Regions from separate parts of the Wenzhouxiangella psychrophila genome, predicted to be linked through region 2. Evidence: predicted binding sites of a transcription regulator. Region 2 holds the regulator's gene; the other holds the start of a gene.
What was found. Region 2 encodes sigma-54, which starts transcription at its own class of promoters, with help from an activator protein. Its sites were predicted from a motif close to TGGCANGNTNCNTGCTT; they were not measured.
Positions count from the first base shown of each region.

Region 1: glnA (type I glutamate--ammonia ligase) is a predicted target of sigma-54. The motif match lies at 5,492-5,508, and genes of this name have one in related genera.

Region 1 covers NZ_JBHJMQ010000003.1:309,194-324,483, reverse strand. Annotated here, with positions in the region: gene hemN (oxygen-independent coproporphyrinogen III oxidase) at 1-1,221, shown strand, start outside; gene ACDC66_RS06185 (helix-turn-helix domain-containing protein) at 1,236-2,003, shown strand; gene ACDC66_RS06180 (M14 family zinc carboxypeptidase) at 2,141-4,681, opposite strand; gene ACDC66_RS06175 (YbhB/YbcL family Raf kinase inhibitor-like protein) at 4,758-5,387, shown strand; gene glnA (type I glutamate--ammonia ligase) at 5,558-6,967, shown strand; gene ACDC66_RS06165 (DUF4124 domain-containing protein) at 7,049-7,576, shown strand; gene ACDC66_RS06160 (two-component system sensor histidine kinase NtrB) at 7,577-8,611, shown strand; gene ntrC (nitrogen regulation protein NR(I)) at 8,604-9,974, shown strand; gene dtd (D-aminoacyl-tRNA deacylase) at 9,983-10,423, opposite strand; gene ACDC66_RS06145 (lysophospholipid acyltransferase family protein) at 10,514-11,407, shown strand; gene ACDC66_RS06140 (efflux RND transporter periplasmic adaptor subunit) at 11,581-12,774, shown strand; gene ACDC66_RS06135 (ABC transporter ATP-binding protein) at 12,807-13,511, shown strand; gene ACDC66_RS06130 (FtsX-like permease family protein) at 13,508-15,290, shown strand, end outside.
Region 2 covers NZ_JBHJMQ010000010.1:95,421-110,710, reverse strand. Annotated here, with positions in the region: gene ACDC66_RS12740 (nucleoside deaminase) at 1-141, shown strand, start outside; gene pepQ (Xaa-Pro dipeptidase) at 369-1,706, opposite strand; gene cysS (cysteine--tRNA ligase) at 1,778-3,157, shown strand; gene ACDC66_RS12725 (SufE family protein) at 3,154-3,573, shown strand; gene dksA (RNA polymerase-binding protein DksA) at 3,887-4,315, opposite strand; gene yidD (membrane protein insertion efficiency factor YidD) at 4,395-4,628, shown strand; gene murA (UDP-N-acetylglucosamine 1-carboxyvinyltransferase) at 4,653-5,912, opposite strand; gene ACDC66_RS12705 (BolA/IbaG family iron-sulfur metabolism protein) at 5,918-6,199, opposite strand; gene ACDC66_RS12700 (calcium/sodium antiporter) at 6,270-7,250, shown strand; gene ACDC66_RS12695 (KpsF/GutQ family sugar-phosphate isomerase) at 7,283-8,260, shown strand; gene ACDC66_RS12690 (KdsC family phosphatase) at 8,257-8,760, shown strand; gene lptC (LPS export ABC transporter periplasmic protein LptC) at 8,757-9,362, shown strand; gene lptA (lipopolysaccharide transport periplasmic protein LptA) at 9,328-9,801, shown strand; gene lptB (LPS export ABC transporter ATP-binding protein) at 9,805-10,524, shown strand; gene ACDC66_RS12670 (RNA polymerase factor sigma-54) at 10,739-12,160, shown strand; gene hpf (ribosome hibernation-promoting factor, HPF/YfiA family) at 12,213-12,533, shown strand; gene ACDC66_RS12660 (PTS sugar transporter subunit IIA) at 12,565-13,035, shown strand; gene hprK (HPr(Ser) kinase/phosphatase) at 13,032-13,973, shown strand; gene rapZ (RNase adapter RapZ) at 13,987-14,850, shown strand; gene ACDC66_RS12645 (PTS sugar transporter subunit IIA) at 14,847-15,224, shown strand; gene ACDC66_RS12640 (HPr family phosphocarrier protein) at 15,221-15,290, shown strand, end outside.

The DNA.
Region 1 (15,290 bases), on a different contig from region 2:
TCGATCTACGTGCACGTGCCGTTTTGCGCCAGCCCGTGCTTCTACTGCGCCTGCAACCGGGTGATAACACGCTCGACCACGGCCGGGCAGGAATTCCTGGTCAACCTGGAGAAGGAGCTCCGGCTCGTCGCGCCGCGCTTCGACCGCGACCGGCCGGTGCGCCAGCTTCACCTCGGCGGCGGCACGCCCACATTTCTGCGCACCGACCAGATCCGCCAGCTCATGGCGCTGCTGCGTACGCATTTCCATTTCGCCCCCGGCGCCGAGCTGGGCCTGGAGATCGATCCGCGCACCGTCGAACCGGCCGATATCCGCGAACTCAAGAACATCGGCTTCAACCGAATTTCCGTCGGCGTGCAGGATCTCGATCCGGAGGTGCAGAAGGCCGTCAATCGCGTTCACGACACGGCCATGGTCGGCTCGATCATCGGCGCCGCGCGCGGGGTCGGCTTCGACTCGATCAGCGTCGACCTGATCTACGGCCTGCCGCTGCAGACCACTGCCGGCTTTTCGAAGACCGTCGAGTCGATCATCTCGATGAACCCCGACCGGATTTCGCTGTTCAATTACGCCCACCTGCCGCACCTGTTCAAGGCTCAGCGCCAGATCGACATCGAGCAGATGCCCAGCCCGGCGACCAAGCTCGCCGTCTTCCGCAACACGCTCGCGCGCCTGCTCGACGCCGGCTACGAGTTCATCGGCATGGATCACTTCGCCCGGCCCGACGACTCGCTGGTCAAGGCCAAGCGCAACGGCACCATGGTGCGCAATTTCCAGGGTTATTCCACCCACGGCGGCCTGGATCTGATCAGCTTCGGTCCCAGCGCCATCAGCCAGGTGGGCGACAGCTTCGCGCAGAACCACCGCAAGCTCGAGGACTGGACGGTATCGCTGATCGAGGGCAGGCTGCCGACCGCTCGCGGCCTGACCCGCAACACCGACGACCGCATCCGCGGCGACATCATCGAGCGCATCATGTGCAACGGCGAACTCGTCTATCACGACATCGAACGCGAGTATCAGCTCGTTTTCCGGCGTTACTTCACGGATGAGCTCGCGCGCCTGCAGCCGCTCGCCGACGACGAATTGATCGTGTTGAACGACGGCGGCTTCAAGGTCACGGCCAACGGACTGCTGTTCCTGCGCGCGATCGCCAAGACCTTCGACGCCTACCTGGCGCCAGCCGGCCAGGCGCGCGGCCGGTTCTCCCGCATCGTCTAGGGCCCGGAGACGCCATGTCCTCGACCAGCGAAAGCGACGGACCCGACGTCGGTTCCCGGGAGCACTCCTGCAACGATTGCGTGCTGTTCAGCCTGTGCTTCGCCCAGGACATCGCACCGGACGAGCGCGAACGCCTCAACGGCGTCATCCACCGCCGCCAGGGCGTGCATCGCAATGCTCATCTCCATCACGGCGGCCAGCCCGCCCGGCAACTGGCGGTATTGCGCTCGGGCTCGATCAAGGCCTACGAGGTCTCGCGCGAGGGCGATGAGCTCGTCACCGGTTTCTATCTCCCCGGCGATATCGTCGGCCTCGACGCCTTCTCGACCGGACGGCACGCCGGTTCGGCCGTGGCGCTGGAGGAATGCCGGCTGTGCGAAATCCCGGTGGCCGACTTCCAGAAAATGCTCGGTGAGAGCCCGCGGCTGAACCAGGTGATGCTCCGCCTGCTGGCCGAGGAAATGGCCGAGGCGCGCAAGCTTCTACTGGTTGTCGGGCGACTGGATGCGCGGACCCGCGTGGCCCTGTTCCTGCTCAGCCTTTCGCGCCGGCTCGAACGCCGCCAGCTCGACCCGGACCTGTTCCGCCTGTCGATGGACCGTCGGGATATCGCCAACTACCTGGGACTGACCATCGAGACCATCTCGCGCACACTCTCGGCGCTGCAGCGCGACGGCGTCATCCATGTCCGAGGCAAGAACGTTCGAATCCTCGATCGCCGGGCGCTGAGCGAGCTGGCGCAATTAGAGGACAGTACCGGCCGGCAGCGCGCGACCGGTTGAGCCTTCCTGTCGTCCCGGCCCGCGAGCCGGGACCTCGCAAGTATCAACTCGGCACGGCCCATCCCCTCGACCGTGTCACAGCCTCCCCGCGAGGTCCCGGATAACGGCATACGCCGTTTCCGGGACGACAAGGTGACTCATTCTTCGTCGGGCAAGCGCGTCGGCGACACCAGCTGGCTGAAGAAAAGCGCATTGGCGAACAGCTTCTCACCGCCGCGCCAGTAGCCGCGAAACAGCGGCTCGTCGGCAATGCGCACCACCGTGCCGGCGCCGTGCCGACTGACGCTGACCGCCGGCGTGCCCGCCAGCTCTTCGCGATTCTTCTCCGACAGGTACCCGGCGGCCAGGGGATCGTCGGTGTAGATGCCGACCTGGGCGTAATCGTTATCCACCGCCTTGAGGCGATGCGCGCCCTGGCGGAACAGCACCAGCTCGTCGTCGGCATAACCCCAGGCCAGCGGATGGGTGCGATCGATATCAACGCGCAGGGCCGTACCGCCGATCAGTTCGCGAGCACGGTCCTGCCGGTAGTCGCCGTAGGGTTTGCGTTCGGGCCCGGCTTCTTCCTCTTCATCGTTTTCCTCGACCAGGTCCCAGCCGAGTTCCAACGACTCGGCCATTTCAGCGGCCTCACCAAAGGCCACCAGCGTGCCGCCACCACGGACGAAGTCGACGATTGTCGACTTGACCGAATCACTCAGCGAGCCGTACCAGCCCGGCGGCACGATCAGGTGCGTGTGTTCTTCCAGATCGCCGCCTCGAAGGCGGTTGACGTCGAGCTGGGCGACCGGTTCGGCCAGGCGCGTGTCGAACCAGTGCCAGACCGCACCGGCGGCGTAGGCGCTCACGCCCGAACCGGTCAGAAGCGCGGCGCTGACCGGCTCGAGTACCGGCACCGAGGGCGAGCCGAGATCGACGCCGCTGAGGGCCATGCCCTGCCGGGCGGCAATCACGTCGACGCCGTGTTCGGTCGAGAGTTCGGCCAGGCGGTCACCCACCGGGTCGAGTTCGTCGGGCTGGATACCCCGGTGAATGACCAGGCTGCCGCGCTCGAAGTCGCGCTCGCCTTCCGCCGTCTTGACGGTCAGCTGTTCGGTCGCCGCCTGGACCCGGTAGCCGTCGTCGAGCAGATCGGCCAGCAGCGCATCGGCGCGGTACTGATTCCAGGACACCAGCCAGGCCAGGGCGCTGGTCTGGACCGCCGCCGGATCGTGCACCGGCGCCTCGGCCAGCGCCTCGCCCACCGACGGCAGGCGCCGCGTGGTCGCCAGCGGCAGGTCGTGGGCCATGGCCATCGGCCAGGCCGACACGTCGTAGAAGGTTTCCACGTCCATCTCGGTGACCGCCTCGAATACGGACTTCAGCAGCAGGTAGGCATCCTGGTCGGCGGGAATGGCCCAGGCCGAACCGGGCTCGAAACGCGCTTCGCCAATCTCGACCGTGTCGTCCACCGGATGAACCGCCACGTCGTGGTTGAGCAGCATGCCGACCAGCGCGTGGGCACGCACGGGGTCGCCGCCGTCGCCCAGCAGCCAGCCGGCCCGACCCCAGTCGTCGGCCTGGTCGCGCGTGTCGTCGAGAAAGTCGCGTTGGTAACCAACGAGTTCGTCGGCGTGAGCCAGGGCGCCGTCGAGCGTCGACACGCTCGTGCGGACCTGGTTGGCGACCGTTTCGGCGAAGCGCCTGACCCCGTAGTCACTCTCCTGCACGGCGCCGCGGCTGGAGGCCTGCTCAAACAGGATGCCGATGCCACCGGTGACGTCGGGATAGGTCGAGCCCTTGCCGATGTAGAAATCGTCGAAGGACTCGCGCGCATAGAAGGGTTCGGCGGCACCGTCGAGCACCATGCCGTGGAACTCGGCGATCTCGCCCGTCAGTTCCTGGTTGGCCTCGGAAATCAGCGGATTGGCGCGTTCGGGAATGCCCGGCTGGAAGAAGAAGGTGCTGTTGTTCCCCATCTCGTGGTGGTCCGTGATGACGTGCGGGCGCCAAAGGTGGTAATGGCGCAGGCGATTCTGCGAGACCGGGTGGACCACCGGCAGCCAGTCGCGGTTGAGGTCGAACCAGTAGTAGTTGGTGCGACCGTCGGGCCAGCCCTCCTGGTGTTCGCGGTCGTCCGAATCCGGTGACGGATGATTTCCGCGATGCATGTTGACCCAGTGGGCGAAGCGGTCGATGCCGTCGGGATTGATGGCCGGTTCCATCACCATGATCATCTCGTCGAGCCAGCGAGTCACGCGTTCGTCCTGCCCGGCGGCGAGATACCAGGCCATGACCAGCGCGGCGCTGGCGCCCGAGGCCTCGTTGCCGTGCACCGAGTAGCCCATCCAGACCACCGGCGGGCCCTCGCCGTTGCGGGCGGCCTCTTGACGGCCGGAGCGGATGTCGTCGATTTCGGCCAGGCGCTCGGGGCGGGCGAAGGTCAGCAGAACCTGCGGACGTCCGCCGTGGCTTTGACCGATCTCCTCGAGCTTCACCCGATCGGAGTGCTCGGCCAGGCGACGCAGATAGGTCACGATCTGGTCGTGTCGCGGATGGCGTTCGCCGGGCTCGAAACCGAGCACCTCGGCGGGCGTGGGCACGGAATCGTCAATTTCCGCGTTGTCGGGGAGCCCGGGCGCGGCAAAGGCCGAAAAAGGCAGCAGGATCAGGAACGGAATCAGAAGCTTTTTTGTCATTGGGACGAGGGGCAGTGTTCAAGTGAGGCTGGTAAGCTTAAACCACATGAAATTCGCAGACCGAGAAGGAGTTCACATGCAGCTTCAATCCCGCGATCTCACCGACGGCGCGCCCATCGATCCGCGCTATGCCTTCGCCCGGCAGGATGCCGAATCGCACATGGCGCTGTCGGACAATCTCAGCCCGCACCTGACCTGGTCGGAAGCACCGGAGGGAACGCGCTCTTTCGCCGTCGTCTGCATGGATCCCGACGTCCCGTCCGAAGCCGACGACGTCAACCAGGAAGGCAAGACCCTGCCGGCCGACATGCCGCGCGTCGATTTCTGCCACTGGGCCATGGTCGACATTCCCGCCAGCGTCACCGAACTCGCCACCGGCGAATGCTGCGACGGCATCACGCCCAAAGGCAAGCAGAACCCGCCGGGGCCTGACGGTGCGCGCCAGGGCCTGAACGACTACACCAACTTCCTTGCCGGCGATGCGGACATGGCGGGCAACTACTTCGGCTACGACGGCCCCTGCCCGCCCTGGAACGATGAACGCCTGCATCATTACGTGTTCACCGTCTATGCACTCGACACCGATCGCCTCGATCTGCCCGGCTCTTTTACCGGTCACGACGTGGTCGAAGCCGTCAAGGGTCACGTACTCGATCAGGCCAGTATGACCGGGACCTACACGCTCAACCCGGCCGTCTCGGGTTGAAGCCGAAATCGAATTTGCTCATTTATTGAACGAAACCGGATCGGCGCGCTCAAATGATAAGCAGTGTCGGGCAGCAAGGCCCCCAACTTACAGGGCCTGCGGACTGGCACGGCGCGTGCAACATCACCGGCGATCCTTCACTTTCACATTCGAAGAGGTAACAAGCCGACATGGCCGCTAAAGACATCATCAAGCGAATCGCCGACGAGGGAATCGAGTTCGTCGACCTTCGGTTCTCCGACACCCTGGGCAAGGAACAGCATGTCACGCTGCCGGCCCACACCGTGGACGAGGACTTCTTCGAGGAAGGCAAGATGTTCGACGGCTCGTCGATCGTCGGCTGGAAGGGCATCAGCGAATCCGACATGGTGCTGATGCCGGACACGGAGACCGCCTACGTCGATCCGTTTTCGGAATACGCCACCCTCAACCTCACCTGCGACATCCTCGAGCCGGACACCATGCAGGGCTACAGCCGCTGCCCGCGTTCCCTGGCCAAGCGTGCCGAGGCTTTCCTGCAGTCGAGCGGCATCGCCGACGAGGCCTATTTCGGGCCCGAGCCCGAATTCTTCGTCTTCGACGACGTACGCTGGAAGAACGACATTTCCGGCTGCTCCTTCGAAATCGATTCCGAGGAAGCCGCCTGGAACACCAACAAGACCTACGAGGACGGCAACTACGGGCATCGACCGCGCGTCAAGGGCGGTTACTTCCCGGTTCCGCCCGTCGACGGCCTGGCTGACCTCCGCAGCCTCATGTGCGCAACGCTGGAAGCCATCGGAATCCCGGTGGAGGTCCATCACCACGAAGTCGGCACGGCCGGCCAGTGCGAGATCGGCACGCGCTTCAACACCCTGGTGCGCAAAGCCGATGAAATGTTGATGCTCAAGTACGTGGTGCACAACGTGGCACACCGCCAGGGCCAGACGGCGACCTTCATGCCCAAGCCCCTGGTGGGCGACAACGGTTCGGGCATGCACGTCCACCAGAGCTTCTCGAAGGGCGGCAATAACATGTTCGCCGGCGACGGCTACGGTGGCCTGAGCGAAACCGCCCTGCACTACATCGGCGGCATCTTCAAGCACGCTCGCGCCATCAACGCCTTCGCCAACTCGACCACCAACAGCTACAAGCGCCTGGTTCCGGGTTTCGAGGCGCCGGTTCTGCTGGCCTACTCGGCGCGTAACCGCTCGGCCTCCTGCCGGGTGCCGTGGGTCAGTTCCGACAAGGCCCGCCGCATCGAGATCCGCTTCGGCGACGCCGCCGGCAATCCGTACCTGACTTTCGCCGCCATGCTGATGGCCGGCCTGGACGGGGTGATCAACAAGATCGACCCGGGCGCGCCGATGGACAAGGACCTCTACGACCTGCCGCCGGAAGAGGAGCGCGATATTCCGCGCGTCTGTCACGCCCTCGACCAGGCCCTGGACGCACTCGACAAGGATCGCGATTTCCTCAAGGCCGGCGACGTGTTCACCGACGACCTCATCGACGGCTACATCAAGCTCAAGATGGACGAAGTCACGCGCTTCCGGATGTCGACTCACCCGGTCGAATTCGACATGTATTACTCCAGCTGACCAGCGGCGAAGTCCGGGTCGCCGCCGGGCGGCCCGGACCGCTAAAATGTCAGCAGACTGGTCACAATCAAGGTGCACACCATGAACAAGCTGCTGATCCTCCTCACCGCATTGCTGGCAACACTGGCCGTCTCGGTCAATGCCCAGGATGTCTACCGGGTCGTCGACGAAAACGGCAACGTGACCTACACGGACCAGAAGCCAGACGACAACGCCGAGCCCATGGAACTGCCCGAACTCAACGTGCTCGAGGGCGATGAAGACACCCTTCCCGGCATCGCAACCGAGGGTGAGAATGCACAGGGTCAGGGCGAAGCGCAGCCCATGAATTTCCGCATCGAGCAGCCGGCCGACAATACCGAGATCACGCCCGGGAGCGAGCAAATCAGCATCGTAATGGGCATCGACATCGAAGTGCCGCCCACCGCGCAGATCACCCTCGTCCTCGACGGCCGGGAACTGACGCCGGTGCGGACGCTGCAGACCGACATCCCGGCACCCTCACCCGGCGAGCATCGCCTGTTCGCCCGTCTGGAGACACCTTCAGGGCGTGTCCTGGGCACCACCGATCCGGTCACCTTCACCACGGTGGCCCCCGACGGCGACTGAATGCACAATTTCGACCCGGATGAACTGGCTACCGGTCTGGTCCGGGTCGCCGCCGACGGGCGGATCGAGTGGTTCAACCGCTCGGCCAACGCCCTGCTGGCACCGCCGGGCGCCAGCCTGAAGCAGCACAGCATCCAGCAGCTCTCCCCGGCACTGGGCGAGTGGGTGGAACAGGTTTCTGCGCAGGGACGCTCGCTACACGCCCCCGAAGCACTGCTCGAAGACGGCACTACCGTCGTCGACGCGTATCTGCATCCGGTCGGGAACGCCATCCTGATCGAACTGCACCCGATCACCGAGCGCGTTCGCCAGCGCGAGATGGCCGAGCGGGCCGACCGCGAGCAGGCGCTGTCGCTGATGACGCGCCGACTGGCGCACGAACTGCGCAATCCGCTCGCCGGCGTGCGCGGTGCGGCCCAGTTGATCGCCGCGCGCGGCAGCGACGATGCCAGCAGCCGGCATGCGGCCATGATCCAGCGCGAGGCCGACCGCATCACGAGCCTGATCGACCGCTTCGCAGGCAACGGGGAACGACACGCCTCGCCGATCAATCTCCACCGCGTACTGGCCGAAGCCGCCGAACTGGTTGCCGCCGAGCAGCACGGCCGCCTGCGCGTCGAACGCGATTTCGACCCCAGCATTCCCGAATTGAGCGCCGACGAGGGTCAGATGCACCAGTTGTTTCTCAATCTCCTGCGCAACAGCGCCCAGGCCGGCGCGAGCCTGGTTCGACTGACCACCCGCATCGAGCACAACTCGCCCCTGCTCGACCGACCGGGCGGGCCTGCCGTTCGCGTCGACCTCGACGACGATGGTTCAGGCGTTCCTGACACGCTGCGCGACAAGCTTTTCCTGCCGCTGGTCTCCGGCCGCGACCAGGGCTCGGGCTTCGGCCTGGCCATCGTCCAGCAGATCGCCCGAAGCCACGGGGGGCTAGTTGAGTATCGGCCGCTCGAACACGGCAGCCGCTTCCGGATACGCCTGCCGCTGGAGCCGACGGCCAACCCGCCCGACCTGGAAGACCACGATGTCTGAGCGTATCTGGATCATCGACGACGACCCCGCCATCCGCTACGTGCTGGAGGAATACTTCGGCAGCCAGAACATGCAGGCCCGAAGCTTCGCCGACGGCGCCAGCCTGACTGCCGCACTCGACGAAGACATGCCCGAGCTGGTCATGGCCGACGTGCGCCTCGACGGCGAAAGCGGGCTCGATATCATGCAGCGCCTGCACGAGCGCCACCCCGACCTGCCGGTCATCGTCATGACCGCCTATTCCGACCTGGACTCGGCGGTGCGCGCCTTCCGAGGCGGCGCCTTCGAATTCCTGGCCAAACCCTTCGATCTCGACGAGGTCGGCAAGCTGGTTGCCAAGGCGCTCAGGCGTGCGCCAGGGCGCGAAGAAGCCCCGGCCGGCGATACCGAATTGATCGGCGCCTCGCCGGCCTTCCAGCACCTGGTACGCATGATCGGCCGCCTGTCGGCCAGCGATGTGCCGGTACTGATCACCGGCGAGACCGGCACCGGCAAGGAACTCGTCGCCCGTGCCTTGCACCGCCATTCGCCGCGTGCCGATCGGCCATTCGTCGCCATCAATACGGCGGCCATCCCCGAAGACCTGCTCGAGTCCGAACTGTTCGGCCACGAGAAAGGGGCCTTCACCGGCGCGGAAGGCCGTCGCCCAGGCCGCTTCGAACAGGCCGAAGGCGGCACCCTGTTTCTCGACGAGATCGGCGACATGCCGCTGAAGCTGCAGACGCGCTTGCTGCGTGTGCTGGCCGAGGGCGAGTACTACCGCCTGGGCGGCCATGACCTGATTCGCTCCGATCTGCGCGTGATCACCGCCACCCACCACGACCTGTCCGAGCTGGTGCGAAGGGGGCGCTTTCGCGCCGATCTCTACCATCGACTGAAAGTGATCGAACTGAAGGTGCCGCCGCTGCGCGAACGCCGCGAAGACATTCCCGCGCTGGCGAGTCACTTCCTGCAGGAGGCAGCAGCCGAATTCAACCTGCCCGAGCGCAGTGCCGACGAGGCCCTGATCCGGCACCTGGCTTCCCTGCCCTGGCCGGGCAACGTGCGTGAGCTCCGCCACCTCTGCCAGTCCATGGCGGCCCTCGCCCCGGGCGAGGTCATCGGCACCGACGACCTGCCCGAGGAATACCGGGATGTCCAATCCCGAAGCGAGGCAGGTTCACCCCGCTGGGCACACCAGATGGAGGCCGACCTGCGACAGCGCCTGGCCAGCGAGGAAAACGACCTGCACGCACAGTTCCAGGCTCGTTTCGAGGCCAGCCTGGCGCAGACCGCCGTGGCCGCCTGCGACGGCAATCAGTCCGAAGCCGCCCGCCGTTTGGGCATCAGCCGGAATACGCTGGCGAGGATGTTGAAGGGCTAGCCTTTTTTCTAATCGACTTCCAACCAGAACGTCACCGGCCCGTCGTTGACCAGCGCCACCTTCATGTCAGCGCCGAAGCGGCCGAAGGCGCTGTCGGGCCAGTCCCGTTTGACCTGTTCGGCAAGCGCTCCGAACAACGCCTCGCCCTCCGCGGGGGGCGCCGCCGGGGTGAAGCTGGGGCGGTTACCCGAATTCGTATCAGCCGCCAGGGTGAACTGGGGCACGACCAGCAGGCCGCCACCGGCATCGCGCAGGCTAACGTTCATCCGGCCCTTGTCGTCGGCGAACACGCGGTAGTTGAGCAGGCGTTCGACGAAGCGCGGAATCCGCTCGGCCCGATCACCCTGGCGAAACCCGGCCAGGACCAGCAGGCCGGGGCCAATTCGGCCGAGTGTTTCACCGTCGATCGTCACTGACGCTTCGGTGACGCGCTGAAGCAATCCGATCATGGGGCTCCTTGCTGATGGTTCGATAATCGGCAGTAGAATACACTGCCCGTTTGGCGCGTCGCGCCACCGCGCACCAGACCCAGACGCTGCATGATCCGACCTCTCGCCATCGCCCTGCTCCGCCTGCTCTCCTGGATGCCCCTGCGTCTTCTGCATGCGCTGGCGGTGCCCTTGGCCTGGGGCATGCGCCTGATGCCCTGGCGTGGACATGCCATCGTTCGCACGAACCTGGAGTTGTGCTTTCCCGACCTGGACGACCGCGAGCGCGAAGCCCTATATCGGCGCCACCTGGTCGAGACACTCCGGCTGGTACTGGAGTCGGGCGCAATCTCCTACTGGTCGGCGGAACGGCTGAAGCGGCACGTGCCGAACGTCGAGGGCTGGGAGGCGACGCGCGAACTGATCGACGGCGAGCGCGGCGTGATCATCGTCGGCGCGCACTTCGGCAACTGGGAAGTGCTGCCGCTGTGGCTGTCCATCCACCGGCCGCTGACCGCACTCTACAAGGCGCCCAAGCAGCCCGAGCTGGAGCAATTGATCACCAGCACGCGCAGCCGATTCGGCAGCCGCATGGTGCCCAGCGGCTCGCCATCGATGCGGAAAATGCTCGCCGCGCTGCGGCTGGGCGAAATGATCGGCATCCTGGCCGACCAGCAACCCAAGCAGGGCGAAGGCGTGTTCGTTGATTTCTTCGGCCGGCCGGCTTTGACCATGACCCTGGTCAACCGGCTCGCGCGCCGCACCGGCGCGGCCGTGGTCTTCATCAGCGCCGAACGACTGCCGAGGGGACAAGGCTGGGCATTGCGGCTGAACCCCGCCGACGAACGCATCGCCGACGATGACCCGAAGACCGCCCTCGCCATCATGCACCACTGGCTGGAAGAGGAAATCCAGCGCAGCCCCGCGCAGTACCTCTGGAGCTACAAACGATTCAGCCTGCAGCCCGACGGGCAGCCTTCACCCTATCCGCGGCGCCGGGGTTGAACGACGGCAGAATCTGGAGCGCGCCTTGATCCCGCGGCGTCGAGCGGTTAGTTTTCCCGTTCCTGCCGGTGTTGGCATCCGGATCAAGTCGAGCACAAACTGACGGGCGACGAATCGTGGACATTCAGCGACCATCATCCAGTCGACGGCGTTGGTTACGCCGGCTGCCTCTGTTGATCATTGTCGTGGTTGTCATCCTGCTTACCGCCGTGGCCTTCGCCATGCTCGAACGGCCACCTTCGGTCGACTCGGAGCGGCTTTGGTACGGCGAAGTCGAACGCGGCGAACTGGTCCGCGAAGTCTCGGCCTCGGGCCAGCTGGTGGCGCCGAACATTCGCGCCGTAACCAACCGCAATGACGGCATCGTCGAAGCAGTCCACGTCCTGCCCGGAGACCGTGTGACCGACGCCGACGTCCTGATTGCCATGAGCAGCCCCGAACTCGAGGAGGACCTGACCCAGGCACGATGGGATCTCGCCGCCTCAGAAGCCGAGGAAGCGGTCGAGAAGGTCGATGCGGAAAATCGGCATCTCGACATCGTCGCGCAACTGGCCAGCGCCGAGGCCGAGTACACTGGCGCCCTGCTCGAGCTGCAGGCCCAGGAAGAACTCAGCGAAGCACAGGTGTATTCGTCCCTGGAACTGGAACGGCAGCGCCTGCAGGTCCAGCAACTCAAGAAACGACTGGAGGCCGAACAGGCGCGGCTCGACCGCTCGCCGGAATACCGCGATGCCCAGGAGCGTGCCACCGAGGCAAGGCTGGCGCGAAAGCGCGACGAGGTCGCCCACCTGGAGTCGCTGGTCGAGCAGCTCGAGGTACGCGCCGGCAGTGAGGGCGTGATCCAGGAAGTCAACGTGACCGAGGGCGAACGACTCACGGCCGGCGAACTGATCGCACGCATCGTCGATCCGTCCCACCTCATCGCGCGCCTGAAAGTCCCCGAACGCGAGGCGGCCGACGTCCTGCCCGGCCTGCCCGTCACGCTCGAGCTCGGACGCGAACGAATCGAAGGTGAGGTGATCCGAATCGATCCGACGGCGACCGACCGGACCATCGCCGTGGACGTCGAACTGATCTCCGAAGAGCTCCCCACGCTGCGGCCCGAACAGACCATCAGCGGGCGCATCGAGCTCGAACGAATCGAGGAGACGGTTCACGTACCGCGGCCTGCCGGCGTGCGCGAACCGAACCAGACCATCACGGTATTCGTGGCCGAAGGCGACGAAACGGCCCGGCGGCGGCGCGTGCAGATCGGGCGACTTTCGACCTCGCGCGCGGAAGTCATCAAAGGACTGGCGCCGGGGGAGCGCATCGTCCTGGCCGACATGAGCGACCACGAGGACCAGGAGACGATCCGCGTTCGGTAGCCTTTCAACCAACAAGACGAACAGGACGGCGTATGAGCGAAACGAACCGGCCACTGATCCGGCTGCGCGATCTGAGGCGAATCTTCACCACCGAGCAACTGGAAACCCACGCGCTCGACGGCATCGATCTCGATATCGACGATGGCGAATACGTGGCCGTCGAGGGGCCGTCGGGCTGCGGCAAGTCCACGCTACTGTCGGTGCTGGGCCTGCTCGACGAAGCCAGCGAGGGTGAGTACCGGCTCGCCGGCGTACCGGTGACCGACATCGACGCCGAAGAACAGGCAAGACTGCGCAACCGCGAAATCGGATTCATCTTCCAGAGCTTCAACCTGATTCCCGAGATGACGGTGCGCGAGAACGTCGAGCTGCCGCTGATCTACCGTGGCGGGCTCGCGGCGGCCGAACGACGCCGGGCAGTGGACGAGGCCCTGGCACGCGTCGACATGAGCGCCCGCGCCGAACACCGCCCCGCACAGCTTTCCGGCGGCCAGCAGCAACGCGCCGCCATCGCCCGGGCCCTGGTCGGAAAACCGTCCCTCCTGCTGGCCGACGAACCCACCGGCAACCTCGACAGCGCTTCGGGCGAACGCATCATGCAGCTGCTCGACGAACTGCACGCCGACGGCTCGACCCTGGTGATGGTCACCCACGACCCCGACTATGCCGGGCGCGCCCAGCGGCGGGTGCGGATGAAGGACGGCCGTATCGACACCGACGGGAGCCCGGCGGCGTGATTGGTGGCCTGTTGCTCGACCTGCGCCACGCCGCGCGCCTGTATCTGAAGACGCCGTGGCAGAGTGCGCTGGCGGTAATCATGATGGCCGTGGCCATGGCCCTGGTCAGCGGTATGGCCAGTCTGTGGTCGGAACTCTATGACCCCCACCCGGCCGGCATCGAAGCCGGCGACGACCTGCTCACGTTTGGCCCACGCGCCGACGACAGGTTCGGTGGCACGCTCGGTGCGGGATTGATCAAGGACTTCGCCTCGAGCAGCCAGACCTTGACCGGCCTGACGGGTGAGTCCGGTTTCAGCAGACTCCCGGAAACGGACATCGACGGCCGGCCGGTCGACGGCCAGGCCGCACCCGTCATGCCCGGCTATTTCGAGCTGCTCGAACCGCGCGTGCGGCTCGGCCGCGGCCTGCGCGAGGAGGACTTCGCCGATGGAGGCGCGCGCGTAATGGTGCTCGGCCACCGCTTCTGGCAGGACCATTTCGACGGCGATACCGATATTGTCGGTCGGGAAGTGGCGGTCGGCGAAGATCAGTGGCGGATCGTCGGTGTGCTTGCACCCGAATTCAACGGTGTGGGCGCTTCCAGATTTCACTTCTGGGCGCCCTATGAAAGCTACTTTCGCCTGATCCAGACCAGCGTGCCGCCTGAAATGGTCGACCGGATCCCGATGTGGAAAATCTTCGGTCGCAAGTCCGAGGGAATCGGCACGGCAGCCGTCGAGGCCGAACTCGACCGTTTCCTCGACCAACTGTCTTCAGCCGAGCGCTCCATGGCCCCCAAGCCCGGAGAGCTGATGGCGATTTCCGGCCTGGTCGAGAATCCGCGAGCGCATCGAAGCGCGCAGCGCCAGGTGACGATGCTGCTTATCGCCACGGTGCTGATCGCCCTGGTCGCGGCGGTCAATGTCGGCATCTTCCTGCTCGCCCGCGCACCCGCTCGTCAGCGCGAACTGGCCCTGCGCCAAACCGTGGGCGCCACCCGCCGGCGCCTGGCCGGCCAGCTCCTGGTCGAGGCCGCAGTACTGGTGCTGCTGGGCAGTGCGCTCGGCGTGCTGCTTTCCATCTGGCTGGCAGCCGGTTTTCGCGAGATGCGCTTTCTCGAGGGCGCGGCCTTTACCGGAAGCTGGCTGAACCTGCCGGCGATAGGCTACTCATCTGCGCTGGCCACCGTGCTCACACTGCTGGTGGCGCTGGTCCCGATCGTAACCCTGGCTCGCCGTACTCTCAGCGAGGGCAGCCGTCAGTTCAGCGCGCGCCCGGGGCCGTTCCAACACGCCGCCGGCCTGGTGCAGCTCGGCCTGGCCGGCCTGGTCGCCGCGGCGGCGACGGGCTTCATGGCGCACCTGTGGCTCATGGACCAGCGCGACCCCGGCCTGTCGACGGAGGGCGTCCTGGCCGCCAGCGTGACCTTCCGGGAGCCACCCACCGGCCAGTTCCAGCCGCCCGCCGAGGAAGCGACCTGGGCGTATCGCGAGGCAGTGCGCGAACGCCTGCTCGCGCTGCCAGGCGTGGAAGCGGTCAGCTTCGGGTCACCGCTTCCGGGGAATCGAATGACGGCCATCTCGGGCTACAACATCAACGGCGAAACCATCCGTGCACGCATCATCAACGTGGCGCCGGGTTTCATCGAGCTGCTCGGCATCGACCTGCTGCATGGGCGGGATTTCGAGTCCGCCGGCGAGCCCGGCATGATCGTCAGCCGTCACTTCGCCGAAAAGGCCTGGGGCGAGACCGACGTAGTGGGACGGACGGTCTGGCAGGACGATTCGAATCCCGACG
Region 2 (15,290 bases):
CGCACCTTCATGGGCGACGAGGACCACTTGCGCGCCGAGGGCGTGGACGTAAAAGTCGTAAACAGCCCGGAATGCGTGTCATTGATGCAGCGGTTCATCGAAGACTCACCCGAGCTATGGAACGAAGATATCGGTGAGTGACTCAAGTGGCCTCTGCGCCCGATTGCGCCACCACATCAATGTCCAAGTACCAGGCACCAATTCTCAAACAAGTACCAATGTTTGAATGATCGAAACATGGCCTCAGGCGTTCGAAGCGCCCCGATTCGTTTCGGTCAATTGAAAATTCGGTCATTGAGATTTGTTTGTGAATTGGTGCTTGGAATTTGAAAATTACGAGAGCAATCCTTCGCCAGAAGGCGAGGAGTTTAAGGATTCCCTATCGGGGACTCTAGAAAAGCCTGGCGGGTGAAGTTCACCGGCTCACCCTCGCTGACCAGGACGTTGTCCTCGATGCGGACGCCGCCGTAGGGCGTGAGCCGCTCGATCGCCTGCCAGTCCACCCGGGAAGCGTACTCACCGGCGCGCAGCTTCTCCAGGAAAGACGGAATGAAATAAAGCCCCGGCTCGATCGTCACGACATTGCCCGGTTCGAGCTTGCGCGTCAGCCGCAGCGCGGGATAGCGATCGGGCGGCGGCAGTTCCTGCCCGTATTGGTCCTTGAGGCCGGCGACGTCGTGAACCTGCGCACCGATATGGTGGCCCAGCCCGTGCGGCAGGAAATGCGCGCTCACGCCGGACTCGACCTGCTCTTCGGGCGGCATGTTCACGATGCCGGCCTGCTCGAGCACGGCGGCGATGGCGCGATGCGCCTCGATATGCAGATCGACGAAGTTCTGCCCGGCACGGACCCGGTCCACCAGGCGTCGCTGGGCGGCGTCAACGGCTTCGATCAGGTCGCCGAACTCGCGGTGTTCGTCCATTGTCCAGGTACGCGTGATATCGGCGGCGTAGCCGCGCCAGTCGGCCCCGGCGTCGATCAGAAAGCTGTAAACCGGCTTCGGCCGCTCGGGCGTGCGAAACTGGTAGTGCAGCACGGCGCCGTGATCGTTGAGGGCGACGATACTGCTGTAGGGCAGCGTGTCCTGATCCTCGCCCATGGCGGCCAGGTAGGTGAGATGGATCTCGAGCTCGCTCTTGCCGGCCCGAAAGGCTTCGGCGGCCGCCAGGTGGCCGGAGACGGCCAGGCGATTGGCGTGTTCAATACAGTCCCGCTCCCAGGCGGTCTTGCGCGTTCGCATCTCGTCCAGCCGCCACATCAATTCAGGCGGGTTGAGGTCGGCACCGTCGAGCAACTCGCCCAACGCCCGCTCATCCCCGATGACGGCCAGGGCGCGCTGCTGGCGGAAGCGTTCCTCCCAGTCGTTCGCAGATCGCACGATCTCGACTTCGAGGCTTTCGGTCAGCCAGTCGCCCGGCGGCTCGGGCGGCATATGCCAGAAATCGTCGGGCTGGCAGTACCACAGCTTCGGGCGCTCCCCCGGACGCAGTTCGAGCAAGCTGTCGACCGCAAACGGCCGCGGCACCAGGGCCACGAAGGGGCCGTGCGCGCGAAACGGCGGATGCTGATCGTCGAACAGCCGATTCTCCGGGCGGCCCGAGTGAATCAGCAGGCCGTCGTAGCCGAGCTCGGTGAGCATCTCATCGATTTCCTCACGTCGATGTTCGACGTGGCGGGCGTAGAGCAACGCATCCGGGTTGGGCATGGGACGAAAGCCTCAATCAGTTAGAATTCAATGCTTGTCATTCTAGCGCGCAAGCGCAATTTCTTTTAGCGATGCCCATCCGGATATACAACACGCTGACCCGCCAGAAGGAAGACTTCGTCCCGCTCGACCCCGAGCGCGTGACGATGTATGCCTGCGGTCCGACGGTCTACAACTACGCCCATATCGGCAATGCCCGGCCGGCGGTGATCTTCGACCTGCTCTATCGCGTGCTTTCGCGCCGTTATCCGGAGGTGGTCTACGCGCGCAACATCACCGACGTCGACGACAAGATCAACAAGGCCGCAGCCGAACAGGGTGTTCCGATCGACACCATCACCCACCGCTTCGCCGACATCTATCACGAAGACATGGCCGCGCTGGGCGTGGGCCAGCCGACGATCGAACCGCGCGCGACCGAACACATCGACGAGATCATCGCCATGATCGAGCGCCTGGTCGACAAGGAATGCGCCTACATCGCCGAGGGCCACGTACTGTTCAGCATCGAGGCAGCGGGCGATTACGGTGAGCTCTCGCGCCGGGACATGCGCGAGATGATCGCCGGTGCGCGCGTCGAAGTCGCACCCTACAAGCGCCACCCCGGCGACTTCGTTCTGTGGAAACCGTCAGACGACGATCAACCCGGCTGGGAAAGCCCCTGGGGCCGCGGCCGTCCCGGCTGGCACATCGAGTGCTCGGCCATGAGCGCGGCCCACCTGGGCGAGGTCATCGACATTCATGCCGGCGGCCAGGACCTGATCTTCCCGCACCACGAAAACGAGATCGCCCAGAGCCGCTGCGCGCACGGCACCGACCACTTCGCCCGCTACTGGATGCACAACGGCTTTGTCACGGTCGACAAGCGCAAGATGTCGAAATCGCTGGGCAACACCCTGATCGTCCATGACTTGCTCAAGGAATGGCCCGGGGAGGTCATGCGCTACGTGCTGCTTTCGGCGCATTATCGCCAGCCCCTCGACTGGTCGGTGACAGCCCTTGAGCAGGCACGCGCCACCCTCGATCGCCTCTACGGCCTGCTACGCGATCACCCGCCCGCCGAACAGGCCGTGGAACCGGCCCCGCCGGCAATCGAAGCGCTGCAGGACGACCTCAATACACCCACGGCACTGGCCGAGGTCAATGCGCTGGCGCGAAAGCTCGGCAGCGCCGAGCCGTCCGAGCAACCGCGGATTGCCGCCCGCCTGAAGGCGACGGCGGAAATGCTCGGGCTGCTGCAGGGTAATCCAGAAGACTGGTTCAAACAGCGCCCCGGCAGTGACCATTCCGACGTGGACGAAGCCGAGATCGAGCGCCTGATCGATGAACGCAACGCCGCCCGAAAATCGCGCGACTTTGCCACCGCCGACCGCATTCGCGACGACCTGGCCGGGCGCGGCATCGAACTCGAGGACGGCCCGGAAGGCACGCGCTGGAAGGTAATCTCGTGAGCATCGAATCGGCCCAACAGGAGATTGTCGACGAATTCGGCCTGTTCGACGACTGGATGGACCGTTACCAGTACTTGATCGACCTTGGTCGAAAGCTGCCTGAACTCGACGCAGCAGACAGGGTCGACGAAAACCTGCTGGCCGGCTGCCAATCGCAGGTCTGGCTGCTCACAGACGGGGATGCCGACGAACTGGTGTTCCGCGCCAACTCCGACGCCGCCATCGTGTCGGGCCTGATCGCCCTGCTGCTCAAGGTCTACTCCGGGCGCAGCGCCCGCGAAATCCTGGACTCCGAACCGCACTTCGTGGCCGATATCGGCCTGAGCCAGCACCTCTCGCCAACCCGGGCGAACGGGCTCAATGCCATGCTCGGCGAGGTTCGTCGACAAGCGAAGTTGGCCCTCGAGCGCGCGTAGCCGCCGGTCCGTCGGCTTACTTTCGGCTGTTGCCACCGAGGGCGGTGCGAGCCACGACCAGTCAACTTCTGTTTCGCCCGGCGCGCTTCGCGCGCTCTTGCGGCGAATTCCTTTTGCCTCGCGCGGCAAAAGGAACTCGCCGCAAGAGCCTGCGAAGCAGGCCGGGCGAAACAGCCTTTGACTTGTCGAGGGCGCCACCGCGACCGGTGGCAACTAGGCCTGCAAATGCCCTCCAGTTGGAAAGCACCGCAATGAAAAAGCCCCGGTCGGCCGGGGCTTTTTCACATCGAATGGCGATGCAACCGCGATGCCGTCAGCGACTGTCGCGCATCTGCTTCTGCTTGATCTCCCAGCGCTCCTGGGCATCCAGGCACAACGTCGCGATGGGCCGGGCTTCGAGGCGGGCCAGGCCGATTTCCTCGCCGGTTTCCTCACAGTAGCCGTACGTACCTTCATCGACGCGGGCGATGGCCTGGTCGATCTTGTTGAGCAGCTTGCGATAACGGTCGCGCGTGCGAAGCTCCAGGCTGTTCTCGGTCTCGCGACTGGCGCGTTCGGCCTCATCGCCGACGTCACGCACTTCGCCGCGCAGGTTATTGATCGTCTCCTGGGACTCCTGGATCAGGTCTTCCCGCCACTTGAGCAGCATGCGACGGAAATATTCCAGGTGCTCCTGGCACATGTACTCTTCTTTCTCGGAAGGCTTGTATCCTTCCGGCAAATCGACAATCTTGCTGGACATCAGCTGTTGGCCTCTTCAAGCCAGGTTGTTGCAAAACCGCCGATTATATATCCTAGAGAGCGACTCCGGGCAACCCCCCATGCAGAAGTTATTACTCGCCCTGATCCGCGCCTACCGCTATGTGCTCTCTCCCTGGATAGGCGGTCAGTGTCGCTTTGAACCGACCTGCTCGATCTACGCCAGGCAGGCGATCGAGCTGTACGGGGCCTGGCGGGGGAGCTGGCTGGCCCTCAAGCGCCTGCTGCGCTGCCATCCGTTCTGCCCCGGGGGCAAGGACCCGGTGCCCGGCTACGAAGATGACGAAATGCCCTGAGCACCCTGGGCACATTCGGGGCTGTCATCCGGCCAAACGGCGAATATCAGCGCCGAGCTGGCGGAATTTTTCCTCGATGTTCTCGTAGCCGCGGTCGATGTGATAGACCCGGTCGATCACCGTCTCGCCCCGCGCCACCAGCCCGGCCAGCACCAGGCAGGCCGAGGCGCGCAGGTCGGTGGCCATCAGGGGCGCGGCAGTCAGATGGTCCACGCCCTTGATGACCACCGAATTGCCTTCCAGGCGAATATCAGCACCCAGGCGCTGCAGTTCAAGCACGTGCATGAAACGGTTCTCGAACACCGTCTCGCGCACGATGCCCGTACCTTCGGCAATCGCATTGAGCGCGGTGAACTGCGCCTGCATGTCGGTGGGGAAGCCGGGATAAGGAGCCGTGGTCACATTGACAGCACGCGGACGCCGGCCGGCCATATCGAGTTCGATCCAGTTCTCACCGGTGCTGATCTGCCCGCCGGCTTCCTCGAGTTTGGCCAGTACGGCATCCAGGGTGTGCGGCGCGGCGTTGAGCGCGCGCACGCGCCCCCCGGTCATGGCTGCGGCGGTCAGGAATGTTCCCGCCTCGATGCGATCGGGCACGACGACATAGTCATAGCCAGACAGGCGCTCGACACCTTCGATGACGATGGTATTGCTGCCGTGTCCCGAAATTCCGGCGCCCATCGAATTGAGGCATTCGGCCAGGTCGGCCACCTCGGGCTCCTGTGCGGCGTTTTCGATCACGGTCGTGCCCTCGGCCAGGGTCGCGGCCATCATGAGGTTTTCGGTACCGGTCACGGTGGCGGTATCGAGCACGATACGAGCGCCCTTGAGACGCTCCGCGCGGGCCTGGATATAACCGGACTCGACCGTGATGTCGGCACCAAGCGCTGCCAGACCCTTGAGGTGGAGATCCACCGGGCGGGCGCCGATTGCGCAGCCACCCGGCAGGGAGACCTGGGCAGCGCCGCGCCGGGCCAGCAATGGGCCGAGCACCAGGATGGAGGCACGCATGGTCTTGACCAGGTCATAGGGGGCAACGTCACTTTCCATCTCCGAGGCGTCCAATTCGACGCTCAAACGGTCGCCCAGCGCAATCGAAACGCCCATCTGGCCGAGCAATTCAATGGTGGTGGTCACGTCCTTGAGATGCGGCACGCCCTGGAGTCGGCAAGGTTCTTCGGTGAGCAGCGCGGCCATCAGAATCGGGAGTACGGCGTTCTTGGCGCCGGAAATCTCGACTGACCCTTCGAGCGGACGACCGCCGACGATCTGGATTCGGGCCATGGGAATCAGCCTTGTGCCGGTGACTGGCCGGCTTCCTCGGGGGTCTTGAGATCGAGACTCATGGCATGAATCTCGCGGCCCAGGGCTTCACCGACCGCGGCGTGCACCCGGCGGTGGCGCTGAACACGTGAAAGCCCTGCAAACGATTCGCTCACGATACGTGCGGCATAATGCACGTTGTCGTTCGACTCGACCTCGACGCGCGCGTCGGGCATTGCTTGTAGAATACGCGCTTCAATTGCGGTGACATCCATGATCTGCTCGGGGGAATGAAAATCGGTGGCCAATGAAAGTTCTCGGCGAACCTAGTTTAACGCAATCGCCCCACCCGCCTGCCCGAACCTTTCTGGAAGCTGAATGACGATCACCATCGCTGTCCTGCAACTGCTCGCCGGCTTCGTGCTGCTGATCTGGGCGGCCGACCGCCTGGTGGCCGGCGCCTCGGCCTGTGCGCGCAACTTCGGCGTATCGACGCTGATCGTGGGGCTAACCATCGTCGGTTTCGGCACCTCGGCCCCGGAAATGATCGTTTCGGCCATGGCATCACTCGAGGGCAAACCCTCGCTGGCCATCGGTAATGCGCTGGGCTCGAATATCGCCAACATCGGCCTTATCCTCGGCCTGACCGCGCTGATCTATCCGCTGCGCGTGGAATCGGCAACGATCAAGCGCGAAGTGCCGGTGCTGGCGGTGATCATGCTGCTCACCCTGTTCCTGATGTGGGATCTCCAGTTTTCCCGTGGTGACGGCATCATCTTGCTGATCGGGCTTGCTGCACTGATCGGCGGCATGGTCATGCTCGGACTCAAGAGCGGCGGCGAGGACCCCATGAGCATCGCACTCGCCGAGGAAGTGCCCACCGGCATGCCGACGCGAACCGCGGTCCTGTGGACCCTGGTCGGCCTGGTACTGCTGCCGCTCAGCGCCCACGTCCTGGTCAAGGGGGCGGTGACGCTGGCGCTGTTGGCAGGCGTTTCGGAAGCCGTCATCGGCCTGACTGTCGTGGCACTGGGCACCAGCCTGCCGGAACTTGCCGCCGCGGCCGCCTCAGCCTACAAACGCGAGGATGACCTGGCCATCGGCAATATCCTGGGTTCGAACATGTTCAACCTGCTCGGCGTGCTCGGCATCGCGGCAGTGATCCACCCGATGATCATCGAGCCTGTGCTGCTTAACCGCGACCTGCTGGTGATGTTCGCGATCTCCGCCTTGTTGCTGTTGATGGCCTGGCGACGCAAAGGCCACGGGCTGATCAACCGACCGGCCGCCCTGGTCCTGTTCGCCGGCTATCTCGGCTACCAGACCTGGGTGATCTGGGAGGCGGTTCTGGCACGCTGATGCCCGGGCGCTAGTGGATTAGAATCGAACCCATGAATATCGATGCCCGCCGCCTGCTCGACGCCGCCGGCGAAGTTCTCGAAACCGAGGCCCGCGCGATCGGCTCGCTCGCTCAGCGCCTGGACGAGCACTTCGTGACCGCCTGCCGCCTGATTCTCGAGGGGCCGGGCCACGTCGTGGTCACCGGCATGGGCAAGTCCGGCCATATCGCCAACAAGCTGGCCGCCACGCTGGCCTCGACCGGCACCCCGGCCTTTTTCGTGCACCCGGCGGAAGCCAGCCACGGCGACCTGGGCATGATCGCCGAGCACAACACCGTGCTCGCCCTGTCCAACTCTGGCGAAACCGAGGAAGTCCTGCAGCTTCTGCCCGGCCTCAAGCGACTGGGCGTGCGCCTGATCGCCATGACCGGCAACCGCGCCTCGACACTGGCGCGGCACGCCGACGTGCATCTCGACACCAGCGTCGACCGCGAGGCTTGCCCGCTCGGCCTGGCGCCCACCGCTTCCACGTCGGCCCAGCTCGCACTGGGCGACGCACTGGCCATCGCGCTGCTCGACGCGCGCGGCTTCACCGCCGAGGATTTCGCACGCTCGCACCCGGCCGGCAGCCTGGGGCGCCGACTCCTGCTGCGTATCAGCGACCTGATGCACACCGGTGACGAACTGCCCACGATCAACAAGGCCGAAAGCATCGCCGAAGCGATCATGCAAATGACGCGCAGCCGCCTGGGCATGTGCGCCGTACTCGACGACGGGGGCTCGCTGGTCGGCATCGTCACCGACGGCGACCTGCGCCGCCACGTCGACGATCTTGGCGACATCCGCAGCAATGCAGCCGAAAACATCATGACCGTGGACCCGCGCACCATTCGCGCCGATGAACTGGCCGCCTCGGCGGTTGAACTGATGCAGAGCCACCGCATCCAGGGTGTGCTGGTCACTGACGAGGACGGACAACTGGTGGGTGCGCTGAATTTCCAGGATCTGCTGCAGGCGGGCGTGGTATGAGCACCCCCATCCGCCTGGCCATTTTCGACGTCGACGGCGTGATGACCGATGGCCGCATTACCTACAGCGATGCTGGCGAAGAACTCAAGACCTTTCATACCCGCGACGGCCTTGGCCTCAAGGGCCTCCAGCACAGCGGCATTACCGTCGCCATCATCACGGCGCGCAACTCAACGATCGTTGCCCGCCGCGCTGCCGAGCTGGGCATCGAGCACCTCGTCCAGGGCCGCGACGACAAGGCCGCTGCGCTCGACGAGCTGATGGCGCGACTGTCGGTCACCGGCGAGCAGTGCGCCTACACCGGCGACGACCTGGTCGACTGGCCGGCCATGCAGCGCTGCGGCTTCAAGTGCGCGCCGGCCGATGCCAGTACATGGATTCGCCAGCGCGCCGATTTCGTCACCCAGAACCCGGGCGGTCACGGGGCCGTGCGCGAAGTGTGCGAGCGCATACTCGCAGACCAGGGCCTGCTGAATACCTGGCAGGATCGCTTCGAGTGACCTGGCGGGTGGTGCTGATCGCCTGCCTGGCGCTGATCGTGGCGCTGGGCATTCGCTGGCTGATGCCGAGCGACCGAAGCGCCACTCCACCGGTGAGCATGCCCGACACGCAGTTCGACTACACGCTCAGCGACTATTCGGCCAAATTCCGCGACAACCAGGATCAGGTCGAGCTCACCCTGTCGGGCCCCCGGCTGGAGCACGTCTGGGCGGACCGCATCGCCCGCCTCCGGTCGCCCCGCTTCCACATCGAACCCGGCGCGGCCGACTGGCGCGGCGCCTCCGACAACGGCCGCATCCTGCGTCACGATGAATTGCTGGTGCTCGAAGGCAACGTGACCCTGGTCCATCTCGGCGAGCGCGGCGAAATCGAGGTCCGCACCGAGCGTCTGCGCTATGACAGGCGCGCGCGTACAATCACCTCGGACACGTCCGTGGCGATCACGCAGGCGGAATCCAGGCTGCAATCCGGCGGTCTGAGAATAGAACTGGACAACAACCTTCTGGAACTGACCGATGGCGTACAAGGCGAATTCGAACCGGAGGCGGCCCGGGATGTGGCTGCTGATGACCCTGGCACTGATCCTGGCGACGACGGCTGAAGCCCAGGTTGAAGGCCGGGTCGGCATCGACGCGGAAAACGCCACCTACGACCATGCAAGCGGGGCCACCCACTTGCGGGAGAACGTGCAGATTACCCGGGGTGGCATGAAAGTCACGGCCGACGAAGGGTATACGTATCGCGGCGAGAACGGCCTGAAGCGCGTCGAACTGTTCGGTAGCCCCGTCCGCTGGTGGGCGACGACGGAAAGCGGAGACGAGACCACCGGCCATGCTGACGAGGTCATCTATGATCTGGTCGCGAGAACCATCACCCTGATCGGCAACGCCTATATCGAGGAACCGCGCGGCACATTCTCGGGCGACGAACTGGTCTACAACCTCGACACCCAGGCGACAGAAGGCCGCGGCGGCATCCAGATGACCATCGAGCCCGACGAAATCGATAATCAAGACGATGACGAGACGGAGCCGAACTGACCCGTGCTGATCGCCGAGCAACTGGCCAAGCGTTACAAGGGACGTGCCGTGGTGCACGGCATGTCGATGCAGGTCGACACGGGTGAGATCGTCGGCCTGCTCGGACCCAACGGTGCCGGCAAGACCACCTGCTTTTACATGGTCGTGGGCCTGGTCACCGCCGACGGCGGTCGAATCGAACTGGACGGTCGAGACATCACCCGCTCGAGCATGAACCAGAGATCCCGCTACGGACTGGGTTATCTACCGCAGGAAGCCTCGATTTTCCGGCGCCTGTCGGTAGCCGACAACATCATGGCCGTGCTGGAACTCAGGCGCGAACTGGACCGCAGCAAGCGGCGCAACGAGCTCGGGCGCCTGCTGGAGGAGTTCTCGGTCAGCCACCTGGCCGACCAATCCGGCATCAGCCTGTCCGGCGGCGAGCGCCGACGCGTGGAGATCGCCCGAGCCCTGGCCGCCAACCCCTCCTACATCCTCCTCGACGAGCCCTTCGCCGGCGTGGACCCGATCTCGGTGGGCGAAATCCAGCACATCGTCAAACACCTCACCGAACGCGACATCGGCATCCTGATCACCGACCACAACGTGCGCGAAACCCTTGGCATTTGTGACCGCGCCTACATCATCAGCGAAGGCCGACTGCTGACCCACGGCGCCCCGGAAGCGGTGATGGCCGACGAGAATGTGCGCAATGTGTATCTGGGGCGCGAATTCCGGCTCTGAAGTCCTGAAACCGTGTAACCACGGACTCTTGCTCATCCTTCACCACCTGAACGCCCCATTCTCGAGCATCGCGGATCCGCTGATCCCGAGCTGCGGCATTTGATCCCCGCTCGCTTTCCGTGCTTTTCCGTGCTTTCCGTGGTTCCATGGGTTTTGCGGCTTCGCCGAAGCCCCAACTGGTCCGATTCTGGCTTTTGGGCGTAGAATCGAAGTCATGAAACAGGGTGCTAGTCTCCAGCTCAAGCTGGGCCAGAAGCTCAAGCTGGCGCCGCAGTTGCGGCAAGCCATTGCCCTGCTGCAGCTCAACCGCGTGGAGTTGCGCCAGACCATCCGCGAGGCGCTCGACACCAACCCCATGCTCGAGCGCAGCGAAGAATCGCTTCCCGACGACGGCCAGGACACGGCCGGCGAGGAGTTCGACGGCGACCTGGAAGTCGATTACGGCGACGACTACGGATTCGACGACCTGCCGGAGGGCTACTCGGTCACGTCCGGCCCTGCGCCCAACTATGACGAGTTCATCAGCGACCGTGCCGACGAGTCCTTGCAGCAGCACTTGCTCTGGCAGGTCAACCTGGCCGGTTTCAGCAGAACCGACGAGGCAATTGCACGCGCTATCATTTACGCGCTTGACGAGGACGGCTACCTGCAGGATGACCTCACAACGCTGCGCGCATCCCTGGCGCCGGAGTACCTGGTCAGCACCGAGGAGGTGGCCGCGGTTCTGGAACGCGTGCAGCACTTCGAGCCGATCGGCGTTGCCAGTCGCAGCGTGGGCGAGAGCCTGCTGGTGCAACTCAAGGCGATGCCGTCGAGCACCCCCGCACTGGGTCTGGCCTGCCATCTGGTCGAGCGACACCTGGAGGATCTGGGCAAACAGGACATCCGGGCGATGATGCGCGCCACCGGCATGGACGAGCCCGAAATCCAGGCCGCCCTGGCCGTCATCCGACGCTGCAACCCGCATCCCTGCTCGCGTTTCGGCCGAGATGACGAGAACTACATCGTCCCCGATGTCTACATTCACCCTTCCGAAGACGGCTGGCGCGTGACGCTCAACCCCGACAACGACCCCGGCCTGCAGCTCAACGGCATGTACATGAAACTCGCCAAACAGGCCCGTGGCGAAGACAAGAAATACCTCAGCAACCGGCTACAGGAGGCGCGCTGGCTGATCAGCGGCCTGGAGATGCGCAACCAGACGCTGCAGGCGGTCACGCGGGCCATCGTGGAGCGCCAGCACGATTTCTTCAACGAGGGTGAAACCGGGCTCAAACCTCTGCTCCAACGCGAGGTGGCCGAGTCCATCGGCGTGCACGAATCGACCGTCTCGCGCGCGACCACCCAGAAATACGCCCACACCCCGCGCGGCGTTTTCGAACTCAAGTACTTCTTTTCGGTCGGAATCGATACGCAGGACGGTCAGCAGATCGCCGCCACGGCGGTCAAGGCTCGGGTGCGCCGGCTGATTACCGAGGAACCTCCCCGCCAGCCGCTGTCCGACCAGGCACTGGCCGACCGACTCGCCGAGGGCGGTATCCGGCTGGCGCGACGGACGGTGGCCAAGTACCGTGAGCAACTCGGCATCCCGGGTTCGGCACAGCGTCGACGGGCCGCTCGACTGCAAACGGGCTGAACGTCCGCACCGGACTGTATTAACATTGACTTGCGCAACTAGGAGCGACCTGATGCAACTCGAAGTCACTGGACAGAACATCGAAATCACCCAGGCCCTGAAAGCCTACATTGCCGAAAAGAGCGAGCGTCTTGAACGCCACTTCGACAATCTCATCTCGGGCCATATCGTGCTGCACCTCGAAAAGCTGGAGCACACCGTCGAGGGCACCATCACGGTTGGCGGTCGCACCAACCCGCTCCATGCCGAGGCCAAGTCCGAAGACATGTATGCCGCCATCGACGCGCTCATGGACAAACTCGACCGCCAGGTCCGGCGACACAAGGACAAAGTCACGTCTCATCGCAATTCGCGCCCGGCCGAGGCCGGCTGAGCCCGGTGGCTCGGTAAAGGGGTCCGATCTCATGCAGCTTGTTGACGTGCTCTCGACCGACCGCATCGCGGTCGATATCTCCGTTTCGAGCAAGAAGACCCTGCTGGAGAAGGCGGCCGAACTGCTGGCCGCCGCCCCTGGCAGCGCCGATGCCCGGGATATTTTCGACAGCCTTTGCCAGCGCGAGCGTCTTGGATCAACGGGCCTGGGCCACGGCGTGGCCATTCCGCACGGTCGCGTCGACAATCAGGAGAACGTCGCCGGCGCGATGATCCGTCTCAAGCGTCCGATCGACTTCGACGCCCCCGATCACGAAAAGGTCGATCTCTTTTTCGCCCTGGCAGTGCCGGGGCAATGTACCGATGCTCACCTGCGGCTGCTCGCCGAGATGGCTGAGCGCCTGGGTCGCGATTCCCAGCGCGACGCTTTGCGCTCCATCAATGATGCCGACGAGCTGCTGCGCTTGCTGTCGACCAATCCGGCCGACGCCCAGGCGCAATGACTCAGCGCGTCACGCCGGCCGAACTCTACGAGCAGTTTTCAGATCGCCTCGATCTGCGCTGGATCAGCGGCAAATCAGAGGCCGGCAAGCGCGAAATCGAGCCCACCGGCTTCCATTCGCGACCGTCCCTGGTCGGGTTCCTCACGCCAATCCACTCGACGCGTGTCCAGGTCATCGGTCGCGAAGAGTTCGATTGGCTCGAAGGCCTGGACTCCCGTACCCGCTGGGAAACGCTGGCGCGGATCATGGACGATCGCCCCGCCGCCATCATTGTTGCCAACGGCCTGGAAGTGGCCGACGACCTGGTCAAGCTCGCACGCGAGAACGAAACCCCGATCCTGGCTTCCAGCCAGAATGACTGGGAACTCGTCAATTTCCTCGAATACCAGATCTCACGGCGGCTTGCCGCCCGGGAGACCCTGCACGGCGTTTTCATGGAGATCTTCACCATCGGCGTGTTGATCACCGGCGAGTCGGGTACCGGCAAGAGCGAGCTGGCGCTGGAATTGCTCACCCGCGGCCACCGCCTGATCGCCGACGACGCGCCCGAATTCACGCAGCTCACACCCGATATCGTCGAGGGCTCCTGCCCGCCAGTACTCAAGGAGTGCCTGGAAGTGCGCGGCCTGGGCATCCTCAACATCCGCCGCATGTTCGGCGATGCCGCGATCAAGGCCAGCAAGTACCTGCGCCTGATCATCCACCTCAACATGCCGCGCCCCGAACACACCGGTGCCGACCGGCTGCGGGGCGACGAGGCACAGCGCCAGGTACTCGACCTGCAGATCCCCCAGATCAATCTGCCGGTACTGGCCGGCCGCAACATGGCGGTAATTGCCGAAGCCGCCGTGCGCGATTTCATGCTGCGCATGAAAGGCTTTGACGCGGCGGCGGAGTTCGTCGAGCGGCACGGAAGGCTTTTGACGGACAAGCAATGAAGACGGGTAAATCATGCAGTCTAGCCCGCTAATCATCATCTCCGGCCTGTCGGGCAGCGGCAAGACCGTGGCCCTGCACGCGCTCGAAGACCTCGGCTACTACTGCGTCGACAACCTGCCCGGCGGTCTGTTGCCCGATCTGGCCCGCGAGGTCCACAGCCAGCCGGAGCGCTACCCGCGGGTGGCCATCGGCATCGATGCCCGCTCGGGCCCCGAGGGCCTGGAGAAACTTCCCCAACTGCTCGATTCCCTGCCGGGCGACCGGCCCTTCCAGTTGCTCTACCTCGACACCGACGAAAAAGTCCTGGTGCGGCGCTTCAGCGAGACGCGCCGCCGGCATCCCTTGAGCGACCTCGGCGGCGTGGAGACGGCCATCGCGGCCGAGCGCAAGCTGCTCGCCCCCATCCGCGAGAAGGCCGACTGGATCATCGACACTTCCGAGAGCAACATCCACCAGCTCCGGCGACAGGTCTGGCGCGCCATCGGCATTACCGATAACGAATCGGTACAGTCCCTGGTACTCGAATCCTTTGCCTTCAAGAAAGGGGTACCGCGTGATGTCGACATGGTCTTCGACGCGCGTTGCCTGCCCAATCCACATTGGCAACCGGGCCTGCGGGCCCACACCGGCCTTGAAGCCCAGGTGCGCGAATATCTCGAATCGCATCCGATCGTCGATGAGTTCTGCGGCGACATTCTGACCTTCATCCGGCGCTGGCTACCCGCCCTGGCCGAAGACCAGCGCAGCCTTGTCACCGTGGCCATCGGTTGCACCGGCGGACAGCACCGCTCGGTCTACATTGTCGATCGCATCGCGCGGGAACTGCGCGAGGAAGGCATGCGCGTCCTGGTCAGCCACCGGGAGCTGGAACAGTGACCGGCATCATCCTGGTCACCCACGACGCGCTCGGCGAGGCCGTCCGGCGCGAGGCGGAGAACATTCTCGACCGTCCGCTGAAGGTCACTACGGTGGCGGTCAGCTATCGCGCCGAGGTCGAGAAAACGCTCGAGGCAGTTCGCCTTGCCCTCGCCGCCGGCGCGGATGCGCAGGGCGCCCTTGTGCTCACCGATCTGCCGGGGGCAACCCCGCACAATCTGGCCAGCCAGGCCGCCATTGAACGCCGCATTCCGGTCGTTTCCGGGCTCAACCTGCCGATGCTGCTGAAGGTGATCAATCACGCCGCCAAGCCACCGGCCGAGCTGGCTGAGCTGGCCGCCAGCGGCGGCAGCCAGGGGATCGTACGGGTATGAAAGACATCGAGCTCGAACTGGTCAACCGGCTGGGCCTGCACGCGCGGGCGGCCAGCAAGCTGGTCC